Linked DNA regions of Filimonas lacunae. The protein of the gene in region 2 interacts with the protein of the main gene of each other region in a pairwise test. Links are inferred from orthologs where the notes say so. Each region holds a gene or a part of one and is shown on either strand. Other genes may lie near its edges.

Region 1 (7,989 bases), 1.0 Mb from region 2 along the record:
TACCAGGTTTCTATTGTAGGAAACGATTTTCCGCAAGCAGAAATGGATTCGCTTAAAAAGCGTGGTGTGGCACTGGAAGGTGTAGAAGTGGTGCCTGATAAAAAGTCTTTTTTCTGGAGCGGCCGTTACCATATGGATATGAACACCCGCGACTCACTGGTTACAGACCTGAACGTTCTGGCCGACTTTAATCCTATTATTCCTGAGAGCTACCAGAATGCTGAGTTTCTGATGCTGGGCAACCTGATGCCTAAGCTGCAGAAGTCGGTGATACAGCAGATGAAAAAACGTCCCAAGCTGATAGTACTGGATACTATGAACTTTTGGATGGACACTGCTATGGATGATTTGAAAGAGGTGTTAGGCATGGTGGATGTGTTGTTGATCAATGATAGCGAAGCACGCCAGTTATCTAATGAATTTTCATTAGTGAAAGCGGCGGCTAAAATACAGGCAATGGGCCCTCGTTACCTGATTATTAAAAAGGGGGAACATGGGGCGTTGCTATTCCACGAAAACAGCGTGTTTGTTGCACCTGCTTTACCACTGGAAGAAGTGTTTGACCCAACCGGAGCTGGTGATACGTTTGCCGGTGGTTTCATTGGCCATATTGCCAAAACCAAAGATGTATCGTTTGAAAACATGAAAACAGCTATTATAGTAGGTAGCGCCATGGCCAGCTTCTGTGTTGAAAAGTTTGGCACCCAGCGTTTAACCGAAATCAGCAAAGAAGATATTGATGCGCGCCTGGATGCTTTTGTGCAACTGGTGAATTTTGATATTGACCTGGTTGGATAATATCTGTATAGGTATTTATAACTAATAATTTTAATGATTAAATAAAAAAGACTTCCTGCATAGGAAGTTTTTTTATTTTTCCAAATAGTCTTAAAAATTGATAATGATGAAAAAATACATTTATGCATTATCTGCGGCGGGCCTGCTGGCAGCAGGATTAACCGCCTGTAGTAATGATAAAGGCAAAACGGAGCAACATTTTTTAGAAGTAGCTAATATAGATTCATCTGTACGCCCTGCTGATAACTTCTTTTTATATGTAAACGGCAGCTGGATAAAGAAGGCTGAAATACCGGCCACGGAAACGGGCGTAGGTTCTTTTACCGACCTGGATAAAAGCACCCGTGAGCATGTGAAGTCTATACTGGAAGAAGCCGCAAAAGGCACTTATGCCAAAGGTAGTGTAGAGCAACTGGTGGGCGACTTTTATGCCGCCGGTATGGATTCGGCCACTATTGAAAAAAGAGGATACGAGCCCGTGAAGCCCTTGTTACAACAAGTGGACAAATTAACAGATGCCGCTTCTATCATGGCTTTTGAAGCCAGTATGGAAAAAGATGGCTTCGGTTCTTTTTTACCTGCTTATGTAGGTCCTGATGAAAAGAATAGTAGTGTAAATACCATTGCCTTTTTTCAGGGTGGTTTAGGTTTGCCAGACAGGGATTATTATTTCAAACAAGATCCTGCTACCTTGAAAGTAGTAGCTGCTTATAAAAAACTGATCACCGATCTGTTTCAATTAACAGGAGTAGATTCTGTAACCGCTGCTAAAAACACAGAAACGGTATATGGTATTGAAAAGCAACTGGCAGCAGTGCATCGCACCAATGTGGAGTTAAGAGATCCACAAAGCAATTACCACCGTTTTGCTGTTGCACAATTGCAGGAGCAACAACCGGTTATTGGCTGGAAAAACTACTTAGGCCAACTGGGCATTAAAGCCGATTCGGTGAACGTGGGTCAGCCTGCTTATTATACCCTGGTGAACAGCCTGTTAAAAACAGTACCTGTTGAGCAATGGAAAGTATATCTTACTGCACACCTGTTACAATCTACTGCCGGTGCATTAAGCACTCCTTTTGTAAATGCTTCTTTTGCTTATACACAGGCATTAACCGGTGCTAAAAAAATAAAGCCACGTTGGGAAAGAATGTACCGCTCGGTAGATGGTAGCCTGGGCGAAGCTTTAGGCCAGTTATATGTAAAGAAATACTTTACAGAAGACGCTAAAAAGCGTATGCTGGAACTGGTGAACAACCTGGAAAAATCGTTCGACAACCGCATTGCACACCTGGACTGGATGAGCGACAGCACCAAGCAGGTAGCCAAAGACAAGCTGCATGGGTTTTTAAAGAAAATTGGTTTTCCTGATAAATGGAAAGACTATAGCAAAGTGGATGTAAGCAAAGACAAATACTTTGAAAACCTGGTGGCAGCAGCACGCAACGAGCATAACTTCCAGGTGGGTCAGGTGGGTAAGCCGGTAGATAAAACTTTATGGCAAATGACACCTCCTACTATCAATGCTTACTATAACCCTACTATCAACGAAATCGTATTTCCTGCCGGTATTCTGCAGTTTCCTTTCTTCGATCCTAATGCCGATGATGCTATCAACTATGGTGGCATAGGCATGGTAATAGGTCATGAAATGACACATGGCTTTGACGATCAGGGTTCGCAGTATGATAAAGATGGCAATATGAAAGACTGGTGGAATACCCAGGACAAACAAAAGTTCCAGGAAAAAGTGAAGCAGGTGATCAACCAGTATAACGGCTTTACGGTGCTGGACAGCGTGCATGTAAACGGTGCATTAACCACTGGCGAAAACATGGCTGACATTGGCGGTATTGCTATTGCATGGGATGCATTTAAAATGACGAAGCAAGGCCAGGATACTACTAAGATCGATGGCTTTACGCCTGCTCAACGCTTCTTTATGTCGTTTGCCCAAATCTGGCGCAGCAAGTATAAAGATGAAACAGTGTTACAGCGTATTAACACCGATCCGCATTCACCTGCTATGTGGCGTGTGCTGGGGCCGTTAATGAACTTTACGCCTTTCTATGAAACTTATAACGTAAAAGAGGGCGACAAAATGTACAAGCCGGAAAGTGAAAGAATTAAAATCTGGTAGCGCGTTTTTTGACTTTTTTTGAAAAAAAACTTGTGATTTTTGAATTTTCACTACTTTCGCTTCGTAATGATGCAAACAACGAAACAGATTAAACGTAACAAGAAACATTTTTCCAGCGGGGAAGGTGCCTAAACGTTTTGTGTGTATCGACAACATAACTGACAGCCTTCTCCGCACGGGGAAGGCTGTTTTTTTTACATCATATCATATTGAATAACCATTATTAACAACAAAAAGCCTCCTTGAAAGGAGGTTTCAGGAGGGTAACATGAAAGTAGCTGTAGTAGGCGCCACCGGTTTAGTAGGCACCAAAATGTTGCAGGTTTTAGCAGAACGTAATTTCCCGGTAACCGAACTGGTTCCAGTAGCCTCAGAAAGATCTGTAGGTAAAGAAGTTGAGTTTAAAGGAGTTAAGTACAAAATCGTAAGCATGGCCGACGGCATCGCCGCTAAGCCTGATGTAGCTATCTTTTCAGCAGGTGGCAGCACTTCCCTGGAGTGGGCTCCTAAATTTGCCGAAGCGGGTGTTACCGTTATCGATAACTCTTCTGCCTGGCGTATGGACCCTACCAAAAAACTGGTAGTGCCTGAAGTAAATGCCGATGCATTAACTGCCGAAGATAAAATCATTGCTAACCCTAACTGCAGCACTATTCAAATGGTGGTGGCCCTGAATCCGCTGCACAAAAAATATAACATCAAACGAGTGGTGGTAAGCACTTACCAGAGTGTAACCGGTACCGGTAAAAAAGCGGTAGACCAGCTGTTTAACGAAAGAAAAGGCGCCGAAACTGAAATGGCGTATAAATATCAGATTGACCTGAACGTAATTCCTCAGATTGATGTGTTCCTGGATAACGGTTACACCAAAGAGGAAATGAAAATGGTAAAAGAAACCAACAAAATTTTACGTGACGATTCTATCCGTGTAACGGCTACTACCGTTCGTATTCCTGTAGTAGGTGGCCATAGCGAAAGCGTAAACGTAGAGTTTAGCAACGACTTTGACCTGGAAGAAGTAAAAGAGATTTTACGCAATGCACCAGGTGTAGTATTGCAGGATGATACTACCAACCAGGTATACCCAATGCCACTGTGGGCGCACGAAAAAGATGAAGTGTTTGTAGGTCGTTTACGTCGTGATGAGTCGCAGCCTAACACCTTAAACATGTGGATTGTGAGCGATAACCTGCGTAAAGGTGCCGCTACCAATGCCGTGCAAATTGCAGAATACCTGCAGGGTAAAGGATTACTCTAGTTTTTATATAACAAAGCCATTAAGCAACAGCATTGCTTAATGGCTTTTGTCTTCGTTTGCTTCCCTTCCTGAACTATAAACAGCCATGTTATGAACATTGAACACCTGCGTAATTATGCGTTATCATTGCCGGATGTATCGGAAGAGTTTCCTTTTGGCAATGAAACACTGGTGTATAAAGTGAAGGGAAAAATATTTATGCTTTGCGGAATGGATAGTGAGCCTTTACAGTTTAATGTAAAGTGCGATCCTGATAAGGCATTGGAGCTGCGGGAGCAATACCCGGCCATCATACCGGGCTATCATATGAATAAGAAACACTGGAACACCGTTATTATAGATGGCAGCCTTTCCTTTGCGCTGGTAAAAGAAATGATCAGCGATTCGTACCAGCTGGTGTGGAAAAGCCTGCCTAAAAAACTGCGGGAAGGGTAGGTGTAAGGCTACTCCACCGAGCGGTTGATAAAATCCAGTAACGGCTGTATGGTTTCAAAAGCTTCTAATACTTTCTTTGGAAAGCCTTTGGATAAAAGGTCTTCGTCGTTTACAGGACAGCTGGCAATAAAGCTTTTAAATTTCAGGTATTCTATAGCCGGGTTATCTAATTCATAACCTTTGGGCGGACGGCTTAACTTTAAATCGTCTGCGTTTTCCAGTCCGTTATATACTTTAATAAACTTCTTGCTTTTTACTATGCCTTCAAACTCTTCCAGGCAATAGTCAATTTCCTGTCTTACCTTTTTTAAAGCATCCGGTTCGGGCATCCATAAGCCACCACCAATAAAACTGTTTCCTCCGGGTTCTACATGAATGTAATAACCAGCGTATACACTCTTTTTGCCGTCGCGTTTAAAGCTGGCACCAAAGTTTGATTTATAGGGCGCTTTGTCTTTACTAAAACGTACATCGCGGTTAATGCGAAAAACGCATTGCTTCGCTTCCAGCTCGGCTATGGTAGCATCTTTTTTACCGTGCTGTTCAATAATCTCTTTTACCAGTGCGGCAAAATCTCCTTTGGCTGCGTCATACTCTTTCCTATGTCCGTCAAACCACTCTTTCGCATTGTTCTTTTTCAGTCCTTTCAAAAACTGAAGCGTACTTGCCTGTAACATATAAACGGATTAAACGTGTTGCTAACTATTTGTCGCCTGTTAAGCTGCGAAACAACTCTTCCAGGTTGCCGCCTTCATTTTGTAACTGGGTAATATTCAGGTTTTCTTTCAGGGCCAGCTCCATCAGTTGCTTGCGGGCGGCATTGTTGTCGCTGGTTTGTAACTGCCAGGTGTGCGTGTTAATTTTATTCACGTTGTTCACAGCTGGTAATCTGCGCAGCCATTCATCTTCCAGGGCTTCTTCAAAAGAAACCTTTATAGCGTTGTTGTCGCCTTTTTGCAGGTCGGCCAGCGGGCTGTCGGCTACCAGTTGTCCTTTGTTAATAATGATAACACGACTACAAATAGCCTGCACCTCCTGTAAAATATGGGAAGAAAAGAGTACGGTTTTATGAATACCCTGCTCTTTGATTACGTTGCGTATTTCTACTATCTGGTTGGGATCTAAACCGCTGGTGGGTTCGTCCAGTATCAGCACCTCGGGGTCGTGTACCAGGGCAGCGGCCAGGCCTACACGTTGCTTGTAACCCTTAGACAGCTGCACTATTCTTTTTTTGCTTTCGAGGGTAAGCCCGGTAAGCGCAATCACTTCTTCTACCCGTTTTTTAGCATCGGGTACCTGGTGCACACCTGCCACAAAAGCCAGGTATTCGCGAATGTACATATCTGTATACAGTGCATTGGATTCGGGCAGGTAACCTATTTTACGCTTAATATTAATAGGGTTGTCCTTTACCACAATACCATTAACGGTTACATTGCCGCCATCGGGCTGCAGGTAGCCGGTAATCATTTTCATGGTAGTGCTTTTGCCTGCGCCATTGGGGCCTAAAAAGCCTACTATTTCACCTTTGCCCAGGGTAAACGAAATGTTGTTTACCGCTTTCTGTTCACCATATAATTTGGTCAGTTGTGTAACCGCTATTGACATGGTTCAAAGATAAGGCATCAGCTATCATATTCGCCTTTCAATGCATAGTACCCGAATATCATTAGCCCAACGGCTATAGGAGTAAAAATGGTGATGATAATGATCCAGGGCAGGTATACGTCCTGCACGGGGTTGGCGGCAATTTTGCGCCAGGCTTCCCATATGAGTAAAAAAATAGCCAGGGGACCGGCCAGCAGCCAGAAAATTCCTAAAATGCGTTTAACAAGATTCATATAGCAATGTTGTAGTGGTGGTTAATGCTTTTGGTGTTTAGTGCTTACATATAATGCGCCTATGATAAAACAGGCGGCGGCTATGCCAATAGGATACCATAAGCCGGCCAGCACATCGCCGGAAGGATTGGCGGGTGTTTTAGAATATTCATACATCAACGTGCCTATAAAAGGAACCAGTCCGCCAAACACTCCATTACCTATATGATAAGGCAGGCTCATGCTGGTATAACGTATATGTGTAGGAAACAGCTCTACCAGAAAGGCTGCTATTGGGCCATACACCATGGTAACAAACAGCACCAGCACAAAAATAAAACCTACCACGCGCGAGCCGTACATATGCCCCAGTAACATTGATTTTTTCACCTGTGGAATGGCCTTGTCACGCGAAGTGCCGGCGGCAAAAGTTTTCTTCTGCGTTTCGGTAAGCACACTGCCGTCGGTATAGGTATGCATGGTGCTTACTATTACAGCGCTATCGCCGGTGGACGCATCTATATGGGCAGTGGTTTGCGAAAGACGTTTACCGGCGATTTCTGTTTTATGGCTGGCATCGGCATAGCTATACAGGCTGGCAAAAATGGGGCGATAGCAGATCAACGCTATCAGCATACCTGCCAGCATAATCGTTTTGCGTCCTATTTTATCGCTCAATGCACCAAATACTACAAAAAATGGGGTGGCCAGCAACAGGGCTATGCCCATCCAGGTATTTACTTGGGTGGCATCGAGGTTACAGGTTTTGAGTAAAAAGGTTTGTGCATAAAACTGGCCGGTATACCATACTACACCCTGTCCCATAGTGGCGCCAAACAATGCCAGCAACACCATTTTCAGGTTGGCTTTATGGCCAAAGCTTTCTTTGAGGGGATTAGCAGATACTTTACCCTCGGCTTTCAGCTTTTCAAATAACGGCGATTCCTGCATTTTCAGACGTATAATAATAGACACGCCTACCAATGCTATGCTCAGTAAAAATGGAATACGCCAGCCCCAGTTATAAAAATCGTCTTTGCTTAATAATGTCTGACAGCCAAGTATTACCAGTAGCGATACAAACAGGCCAAGGGTTGCAGTGGTTTGTATCCAGCTGGTAAAATAGCCGCGCCTGTTTTCTGGTGCATGTTCTGCCACATAGGTAGCAGCGCCGCCATACTCGCCGCCCAGTGCCAGGCCTTGCAGTAAGCGTAGTAATAATATCACTACGGGTGCGGCCTTAAAGGTGGCGTACCCGGGAATAAGGCCTATGCAAAAAGTGCTGCCTCCCATAATTACCAAAGTAACCAGGAAGGTGTATTTACGCCCAACCAGGTCGCCCAGACGGCCAAACACCAATGCACCAAATGGCCGCACAATAAAACCGGCGGCAAAGGTGGCCAGGGTGCTTAAAAAGGCGGCAGTAGGATTACCAGAGGGAAAAAACTTTTCAGAAATAATAGTAGCCAGGCTACCAAAAATGTAGAAGTCGTACCATTCAATAAGAGTACCCAGCGAGGATGCCCCAATCACGCTGT
Region 2 (7,932 bases):
TAAAAGGAGTAGAACGCAAACAGCAGATTGCTGAAATTGAAGACTGCGTGTTCCTGGTAAACGTATATAACTAAGCCATCAGAAAAAGTTTTGAAAAGTTAAGTTACTCTGGTAGCTATGTAAAAGCCCCGTTATTAATAACGGGGCTTTTTTATACACAATATCTTTCTATCTCATTATGGCCACAGTGCAGGCGGATAAGCTCCTGAATTCACCTGGGCTTCAATGCTGGCTTTCACAACCGGTGCATCTTCTTTATAGGTTACACCAAACCATTTGGCGTCTGTTGTAATTACATCAATAACACCATGGCCATCCTTAATAAAACGGTCAGCCACATAAGGCATTAAAAATTCAGCTTTAGGATTTTGCAGGTTGGCATCCAAAAAGCTACCAAACAGGCTTTCACATAAATCAATGAAATTAGGGCCAAAGCAAAAGAAGTTCATGCTCACCTGTGTATCGGAAGTCAGCTCACCTTTACGGTCGCCCTCTTCAAACACAATTTTATCGCCTTCTTTAAACACTTTGGTATGTTCGGTAACACCTTGCATTTCGTTGTTGCTACCGGTGGATAATACACCACGGCTAACACTACCATTATCACTTAACGTATTTACCAGGCGGTAAGCCACTACGGCAAATACTTTACTGTTACATTTTTTCAGTAAAAAGTCATAAGCTTTTACAAAGGCGTCAGCTCCATAAAAATCATCTGCGTTAATTACAGCAAATGGCTCATTCACGGTGCCTTTTAAACATAAAATAGCTTGACCGGTTCCCCAGGGTTTAGTTCTTTCAGCAGGTATTTCTCTGTCACCCGTAAAAGCATCCAGCTTCTGGTACACATAAGCTGTCTCTATTTTACCCTTCAGCTTAGGCTCAAAAATGGCTTTGAAGTTGTCAGCAAAATCCTCCCGTATAATAAATACTACCTTTTGGAAACCTGCGCGGATAGCGTCATATATGGAATAATCCATAATGGTTTCTCCTCCAGGTCCGAAGGATTCTGTTTGCTTCATGCTGCCATAACGACTGGCCATTCCAGCTGCCAGTATCACGAGTGTGGGTTGCATAAGATTATTTTTTAAACTTTGCGAAACTAATTGAAACGATTTAAGTGTCCAATATTAAATTTAACAGCATTACAGCAGACTACCTAGATTTTAACCAGGTTATTACTCAACCAGTTAACACAGTCGGTTTTGCTCACCATAATTGCATGGTAGATGTATTACGAGTAGATCTAATACACCCTATAATAAGTGGTAATAAATGGTTTAAGCTCCAATATTACTTGCACGAGGCCACCCAATATAATGCCAGAATTATAGCCACCTTTGGCGGAGCCTGGTCAAATCACATTGTAGCCGCCGCTTTCGCCTGCCACCTGTTACAAATTCCCTGTAAAGGTTTTATAAGAGGAGAAAAGCCTGCAGTGCTCTCCCACACACTTTTAGCGGCGCAATCTTATGGCATGGAATTGTGTTACATCAGCCGGGAAGCTTACAAAAACAAAGAAGCCATACAACAGCAACATCCCGCATACTACTGGATAAATGAAGGAGGATATGGTGTAGAAGGCGCTCATGGTGCAGAAAGTATTCTGCACCTGGCATCGCATATAGAAAAATATACACATATAGTTGCCGCTACGGGAACAGGCACCATGCTTGCCGGTATAATAAGGGCAGCGCATGCAGGCCAGCAGGTAATAGGTATTAGCGCCATGAAAGGCAATATGGAATTGGAGCAACAGGTAAAAAAATTACTCACCGGGCAGGAAGCAGCTGAATTTACCATACAACATGCTTACCATTTTGGGGGGTATGGCAAGCATCCTGCACTATTAATTGACTATATTAAACAATGCTGGCAGCAATATCAGTTACCATTAGATATTGTGTACACAGGCAAAGCATTTTATGCTATGGAACAAATGATACAATCACATACTATCCCGCAGGGTAGTAACGTTCTTTTTATTCATAGCGGCGGATTACAGGGTAACCTTTCGTTACCTACAGGTACGTTACCATTTTCATAACACGCGCAGGCCTATCTTTGCGTGCAAATTGCAGGACTCGGATGTTGAAAAAGATTTATATTTTACTGGTTTGTTTGATAGCAGTGGCAGCAACTTTACAGGCTCAGGATACTTTACCCGGATTTACGATCAGAGACTTAGGCCAGAACAGGGTATCCATCAGTTGGGTAAACCCTTACGAATCCTGCATTCAACTGAACGTTCAACGCTCTTTTGATAGTGGAAAAAACTTCCGAACCTTTTTCTCCACGCCTTCTCCCGAGTTACCACAAAACGGTATTGTAGATACCAAGGCCCCTGCGCCTAAAATGTGGTATCGTATATTCTACGTATTACAAGGCGGAGCTTATTTTTTCACACCTTCTAAAAAAATTACAGACGGCTTTGTTAGTACTGGTTTGCTGGACTCCAGCTCCAATACCCTGTTCACTATTAAAAAGAGTGATTCTGTAATTACGCGCATCCCGTTTGCCCAGTATAAAAAATTCAGAGATTCTATCCTGTATAAAACCAAAGACAGCCTTTTTGCTGTTGGCGAAGATGAAATTATTATTAAGCCTTTTATACCACAACCTCCTACCTGGCGCCCGAGCATTTACATTTTCACCAATAGAGAAGGATATGTAATGATGCACCTGCCCGATGCCATGCAAAAGCATTACAAAGTGGTGATGTACGATGCCGACGGCAAAGTACTGTATACCATTAACCGGGTAAAAGACACCCAGCTTACACTGGACAAGAGTGACTTTATCCATGCCGGGTGGTTTTCTTTCGACTTGTTTGAAGATGGAAAACTAAAGGAGCACAACAAATTCTATATCGCTAAAGAATTTTAGCTTCAAAAACCTTTTCAAAGTTTCTTTTTACTTCTGCTTTTACTTCCTCGAACGGAACCGGGCCGCCCAGTTCTTTTTCCAGGGAAGTAACCTGTTTATTCTGTATACCGCAGGGAATAATATAATTGAAGTAATCCAGGTTGGTATTTACATTAAAGGCAAAACCGTGCATGGTTACCCACCGGCTGCACCGTATGCCCATGGCGCATATTTTACGCTCTTTGCCCTTCACATCTGCATCCATCCACACCCCTGTTTCGCCGGCGCTACGCTCCCCTTTCAGGCCATAAGTGGCCATGGTTAAAATAAATACCTCTTCCAGGCTGCGTAAATACCAGCCTAAGTCGGTTTTAAACTGCTCCAGGTCTAAAATGGGATACCCTACCAGCTGGCCGGGGCCGTGAAAAGTGATATCTCCCCCCCTGTTGGCGTGAAAATATTCTATTCCTTTTTCCTCCAGTCCCTCTTTCGGCAGCAGCACATGCTCCGGTTTGCCACTCTTTCCCAGGGTGTACACCAGCGGGTGTTCCGTAAAAATCAGCCGGTTTTCCACCTGTTCTTTTGGCTCTCTGGACTTCCTGCTTACTCCTTCCTTCAATAATCCCTCCTGGTAATCCCATACTTCTTTGTAAGAACGCATGCCCAGGTCTTCAAAAAAAACGGCTTTCATAGTGCAAAAGTACGTACTTCCCCTATTTTTGCGGCATGGCAGAAGATTTGGACATACCGCAGGAGGAAACCCCCGACGAGGTGTATGAGCGAAAAGTGTATCACGTTGATAAGGGACAGGAACCTATGCGCATTGACAAATGGGTTCAAATACGACTGGAAGGTGCCAGCCGTAATAAAATCCAGAATGCTATAGAAGCAGGTTTTTTAACGGTAAACGGCAAACAGGAAAAGAATAACTATAAAGTAAGGCCCGGAGATGAAATAGTGCTCATGAGCCTGGTGAACCCTGATTATACAGAGGTTAAACCTGAGAACATTCCGCTGAACATTGTTTACGAGGATGATGCCATTATGGTTGTGAACAAACCACCTAATATGGTAGTGCATCCTGGCGTAGGCAACTACACCGGCACTCTGCTCAATGGTATTGCTTATCACCTGTTGCAACAAAACCCCGGCCTGGTAGAAGAAGATTTACCACGTTATGGCCTGGTGCACCGGATTGATAAAAACACTACCGGCTTATTGGTAATAGCCAAAACATCAGAAGCAGCTGCCCACCTGGCCAAGCAATTCTTTAACCATACCGTTTCGCGCAAATATGTGGCACTGGTGTGGGGCGATGTAGAGCAGGAAGAAGGTACCATTGAAGCCCATATAGCACGCCACGAACGCTTTAGAAAGCAGTTTGCCGCCTACCCCGAGGGCGAAGTAGGCAAACATGCCATTACCCATTATAAAGTGCTGGAACGTTTTCATTATACCACCCTGGTGGAATGTGTGCTGGAAACAGGCCGTACCCACCAGATTCGGGTGCATATGAAACATATTGGCCATACCCTGTTTAACGACTGGGAATATGGTGGCGACAGAATATTGAAAGGAACGGTGTATACTAAATACAAGCAGTTTGTAGATAACTGTTTTGACATATGTTCACGCTGTGCCCTGCACGCTAAAACACTGGGCTTTATACACCCCGTAACTCAAAAGGAAATGTTTTTTGAATCGCCTGTACCGGATGATATTTTACAGGTGCTGGACAAATGGCGTACGTATGTAAAGGCCAAAGCCAGCCAGATTAACCAGGAAGGCTAATTCTTAAAATCAAATAATGTTGCAGTAAAGCGGGCTCGTTCCCGCTTTTTTAATATCACATTCCAGTTACCGGAATAACGCAGCACGGCAGGCACCAGCAAATCGCCTATCCGGGTCATTTCCACTTCCATGCTTACATCAAAGTCGTACACACCGGCTTTATAACTGAGCGAGTAGTTGCGGGCCAGCACCTCCATGGTAGTGGCATCAAACCAGGTGGTCATATTATCTACTACAATATCATCCTTCTTAAACGTGCCCAAATCGTCTTTAGGCTTTACCGAAAACACATAGGCATAATGTCCTTTATACTCTGTATAATCTAACCGGTAGTTGTATAACTTATGCGCCCGGTCGTCATACAGGTCCAGTTTATTGCCCACAAAAGGTATCCCCGGAATTTTCTTGCCTGGATTAAAAAACAACATTTTCAATTGTTCTTTATGCTTGGCCATTCCCTTTTTACCATCTGTGCTAATAGCAGTACCCTGCACAATATTGTTTTCGCCACATACCCGGCCACGGGTTAAAAACAGGCTGGCATACATTTCACCCGTGAGGTAGTTAAAGCCACTGTCCGGGGTTAAAAAATCACCGGTGGTTTTTAACTCCTGTACTTCGGTAGTGCGGCAACCATTATCCCTGTGTTGCCTGGTTCGGCTGTAATAGCTGGCTATAGAAGCGCCCTTTTTATCCAGCATGGTAATATCATTCAGGGCAGAGAACTCCACAATACGAAGATTGCGGAAAGCTTTATAAAAAGTGGTATCGTTCTTAATACGCTCTAACAGGCTTTTGTAATCCATATTATTACGTACAATAACAGGCGGCAGTGCCAGCGTGGTGTTTTCAAAAACAACCGTTGTATCCTGCGCCAGTAGCTGGCCGGATACAACGGTACACAATAATATCGCGGTAAAACTCCGCATTATTTGGCAAAGGTCATTTTATAGTCTACCCGTACTTTACCCTTACTAATGTCATTCAGTTTACCCTGTAACATCTTTCTTTTTAAAGGTTTCAGATAGTCTATAAACAACTTGCCTTCAATATGGTCATATTCATGCAAAATAACCCGGGCAGTAATGCCGTTAAAGGTTTCCGTATACTCTTTCCAGTTTTCATCCTGGTAAGTAAGCGTTACTTTTTCCGCACGCATTACGTCTTCCCTGATCTTAGGAATGCTTAAACAACCTTCATTATAAGGCCAGTCCTTGCCATCTGTAGCCATCACATGCGCATTAATAAACACCTTTTTAACACCAGGTTCGTCCGGGTATTCGCCCTTTTCATCTTCTTCCTGGTTTTCAAAAATCTGCGCACTATCTACAACAAACAAACGAATGTCGCGGTTAATTTGAGGAGCAGCCAGCCCTACCCCACTGCTGGCATACATGGTTTCCCACATATCAGCGATCAGCTTCTCCAAACCCGGGTATTCCGGAGTAATATCCTGTGCCACCTTTCTTAAAACAGGTGCACCGTAAGCTACAATTGGTAAAATCATATACTAACTTAAACAAATTTTAGTGTTTTTAAAATCTCTTACAGCAAACTACGCATATACTCCTGTAACATAATAGTTGCTGCAATCTGGTCTACATTGCCCTTTTTCTGGCGGTCTTTCTTTTTCATTCCCATTTCCACCATGGCCTGCGATGCCATTTTAGAAGTATACCGCTCATCCACCATTTTCACAGGCATAGCCGGAAATTCTTTCGCCAGCCGCTTCACAAAAGCATTCACCAAAGGGGTGGCATGTGTATCGCTCTCGTCCCAGTTTTTAGGCTCTCCTACCAGTATCAGTTCTACCTGCTCCTGCTGAAAATAGTTTTTCAGAAACGGAAAAAGTTCTTTGGTTTCCACCGTAGTAAGGCTGGTGGCAATAATCTGCATCGGGTCTGTTACTGCCAGCCCCGTGCGCTTTCCACCATAATCCACACAAATAATACGTGCCATAAACGTTTTAAAAAATCAACAGATCAGCTATTACCAAAACGCCAAACACCACGCTGGCAATACCATTGGCAGTCATAAAAGCAATATTCACCTTACTTAAATCATCCGGCTTTACAATAGAATGCTGGTAAATAAGCATCCCCACAAACACCGCAATGCCCACCCAGAAAATAACATGAAAACCACCATACACACCGGCTGCCATTACGCAGGCTGCACTTAACACATGCAACAGCTCCGAAACACGCAAAGCCTTTTTCTTACCCAATACAGAGGGTATAGAATACAGTTCCTGCGACTGGTCAAAATCAATATCCTGCAGGGCATAGATGACATCAAAGCCACTTACCCAAAAAATAACGGCGAACGAAAACAAAATAGGCAGCAGGTCAAAACGGCCTGTTACCGCCAGGTAGGCTCCTATAGGCGCTAACGAAAGGCCTAACCCCAGCACCAGGTGGCACAAAGGCGTAAAACGCTTGGTATAGCTATAGAAAAGAATGACAAACAAAGCGATGGGCGACAGGAAAAGACAAATAGAATTGATAAAAAAAGTAGCGATAACAAAAAGCACGCAGTTTAAAATCACAAAGCGTAAAGCGCTGTTGGCCGAAATAATGCCCTTGGGTATTTCACGAATGGCGGTACGCGGATTTTTAGCATCAAAACTGCGATCCAGGTAACGGTTAAAAGCCATAGCCGCACTACGGGCAGTAACCATGCACACCAATACCAGCAACAACTTTATACTGGTTTCTTTAAAGTTAAGTCCATTGGTAATATCACCTGCCCAGCCAATGCTTTTGTTCAGGCTTACCGTATGCAGGCCGCCATTAAAAGCTCCCAGCGAAAAACCTATCAATGCAAAAGGGAGCGCAAAAATGGTATGTGAAAATTTTACCAGGCTCAGATAATTCTTTACAGTACTCATATACAGTGTTATCCTCTTTTTAAATCAATAATGCGTTGTTCAGATAATTTCCATAACACAATGCCCGCCGCCACAGATATATTTAAAGAATGCTTCATGCCCAGTTGCGGAATTTCCAGGCAACCGTCGCAATGTTGTAGCACATCCTGATCCACCCCTTCTACTTCATTCCCAAACACCACTGCTATTTTCTCACCCGGTTGGGCCGTATAGGTTTCCAGCGAAATGCTGCCTTCGGTTTGTTCAATACCCAGCACCCGGTAGCCCTGTTCTTTTAATTGCAATACGGCTTCCAGGGTAGTAGGTGTATACACCCAATCTACCGACTCCGTAGCGCCCAGCGCCGTTTTATGAATGTCGCGGTGTGGCGGTTGCGGCGTATAGCC

What was found. The genes of interacting proteins can lie anywhere in the genome.
Region 1: the proteins of def (region 2) and FLA_RS25800 interact in binary tests that used the Escherichia coli proteins (3 or more experiments, as listed by UniProt). The link is inferred for Filimonas lacunae from one-to-one orthologs.

What each region holds. Positions count from the first base shown.
Region 1 is NZ_AP017422.1:6,566,497-6,574,485, reverse strand. Bases 2,333-5,201 are described here. They hold FLA_RS25800 (aspartate-semialdehyde dehydrogenase), read left to right. Parts: upstream 2,333-3,206; coding sequence 3,207-4,196; downstream 4,197-5,201. Other genes in these bases: FLA_RS25790 (DUF2461 domain-containing protein), read right to left, coding at 4,640-5,201; FLA_RS25795 (MmcQ/YjbR family DNA-binding protein), read left to right, coding at 4,287-4,631; FLA_RS25805 (M13 family metallopeptidase), read left to right, coding at 2,333-2,938. In the rest of the region: FLA_RS25810 (PfkB family carbohydrate kinase), read left to right, coding at 1-798; more of FLA_RS25805, read left to right, coding at 902-2,332; more of FLA_RS25790, read right to left, coding at 5,202-5,308; gliding motility-associated ABC transporter ATP-binding subunit GldA, read right to left, coding at 5,334-6,239; FLA_RS25780 (DUF6814 family protein), read right to left, coding at 6,257-6,472; FLA_RS25775 (MFS transporter), read right to left, coding at 6,494-7,989.
Region 2 is NZ_AP017422.1:5,526,511-5,534,442, forward strand. The notes cover bases 4,375-7,186. They hold def (peptide deformylase), read right to left. Parts: upstream 6,164-7,186; coding sequence 5,585-6,163; downstream 4,375-5,584. Other genes in these bases: FLA_RS21840 (RluA family pseudouridine synthase), read left to right, coding at 4,375-4,656; FLA_RS21845 (hypothetical protein), read right to left, coding at 4,653-5,585; ruvX (Holliday junction resolvase RuvX), read right to left, coding at 6,202-6,615; FLA_RS21860 (UbiA-like polyprenyltransferase), read right to left, coding at 6,623-7,186. In the rest of the region: FLA_RS21815 (S1C family serine protease), read left to right, coding at 1-74; FLA_RS21820 (nucleotidyltransferase family protein), read right to left, coding at 177-1,076; FLA_RS21825 (1-aminocyclopropane-1-carboxylate deaminase/D-cysteine desulfhydrase), read left to right, coding at 1,298-2,047; FLA_RS21830 (hypothetical protein), read left to right, coding at 2,089-2,886; lipoyl(octanoyl) transferase LipB, read right to left, coding at 2,873-3,556; more of FLA_RS21840, read left to right, coding at 3,592-4,374; more of FLA_RS21860, read right to left, coding at 7,187-7,546; FLA_RS21865 (RNA methyltransferase), read right to left, coding at 7,555-7,932. UniProt on the Escherichia coli protein: Removes the formyl group from the N-terminal Met of newly synthesized proteins. Requires at least a dipeptide for an efficient rate of reaction. N-terminal L-methionine is a prerequisite for activity but the enzyme has broad specificity at other positions.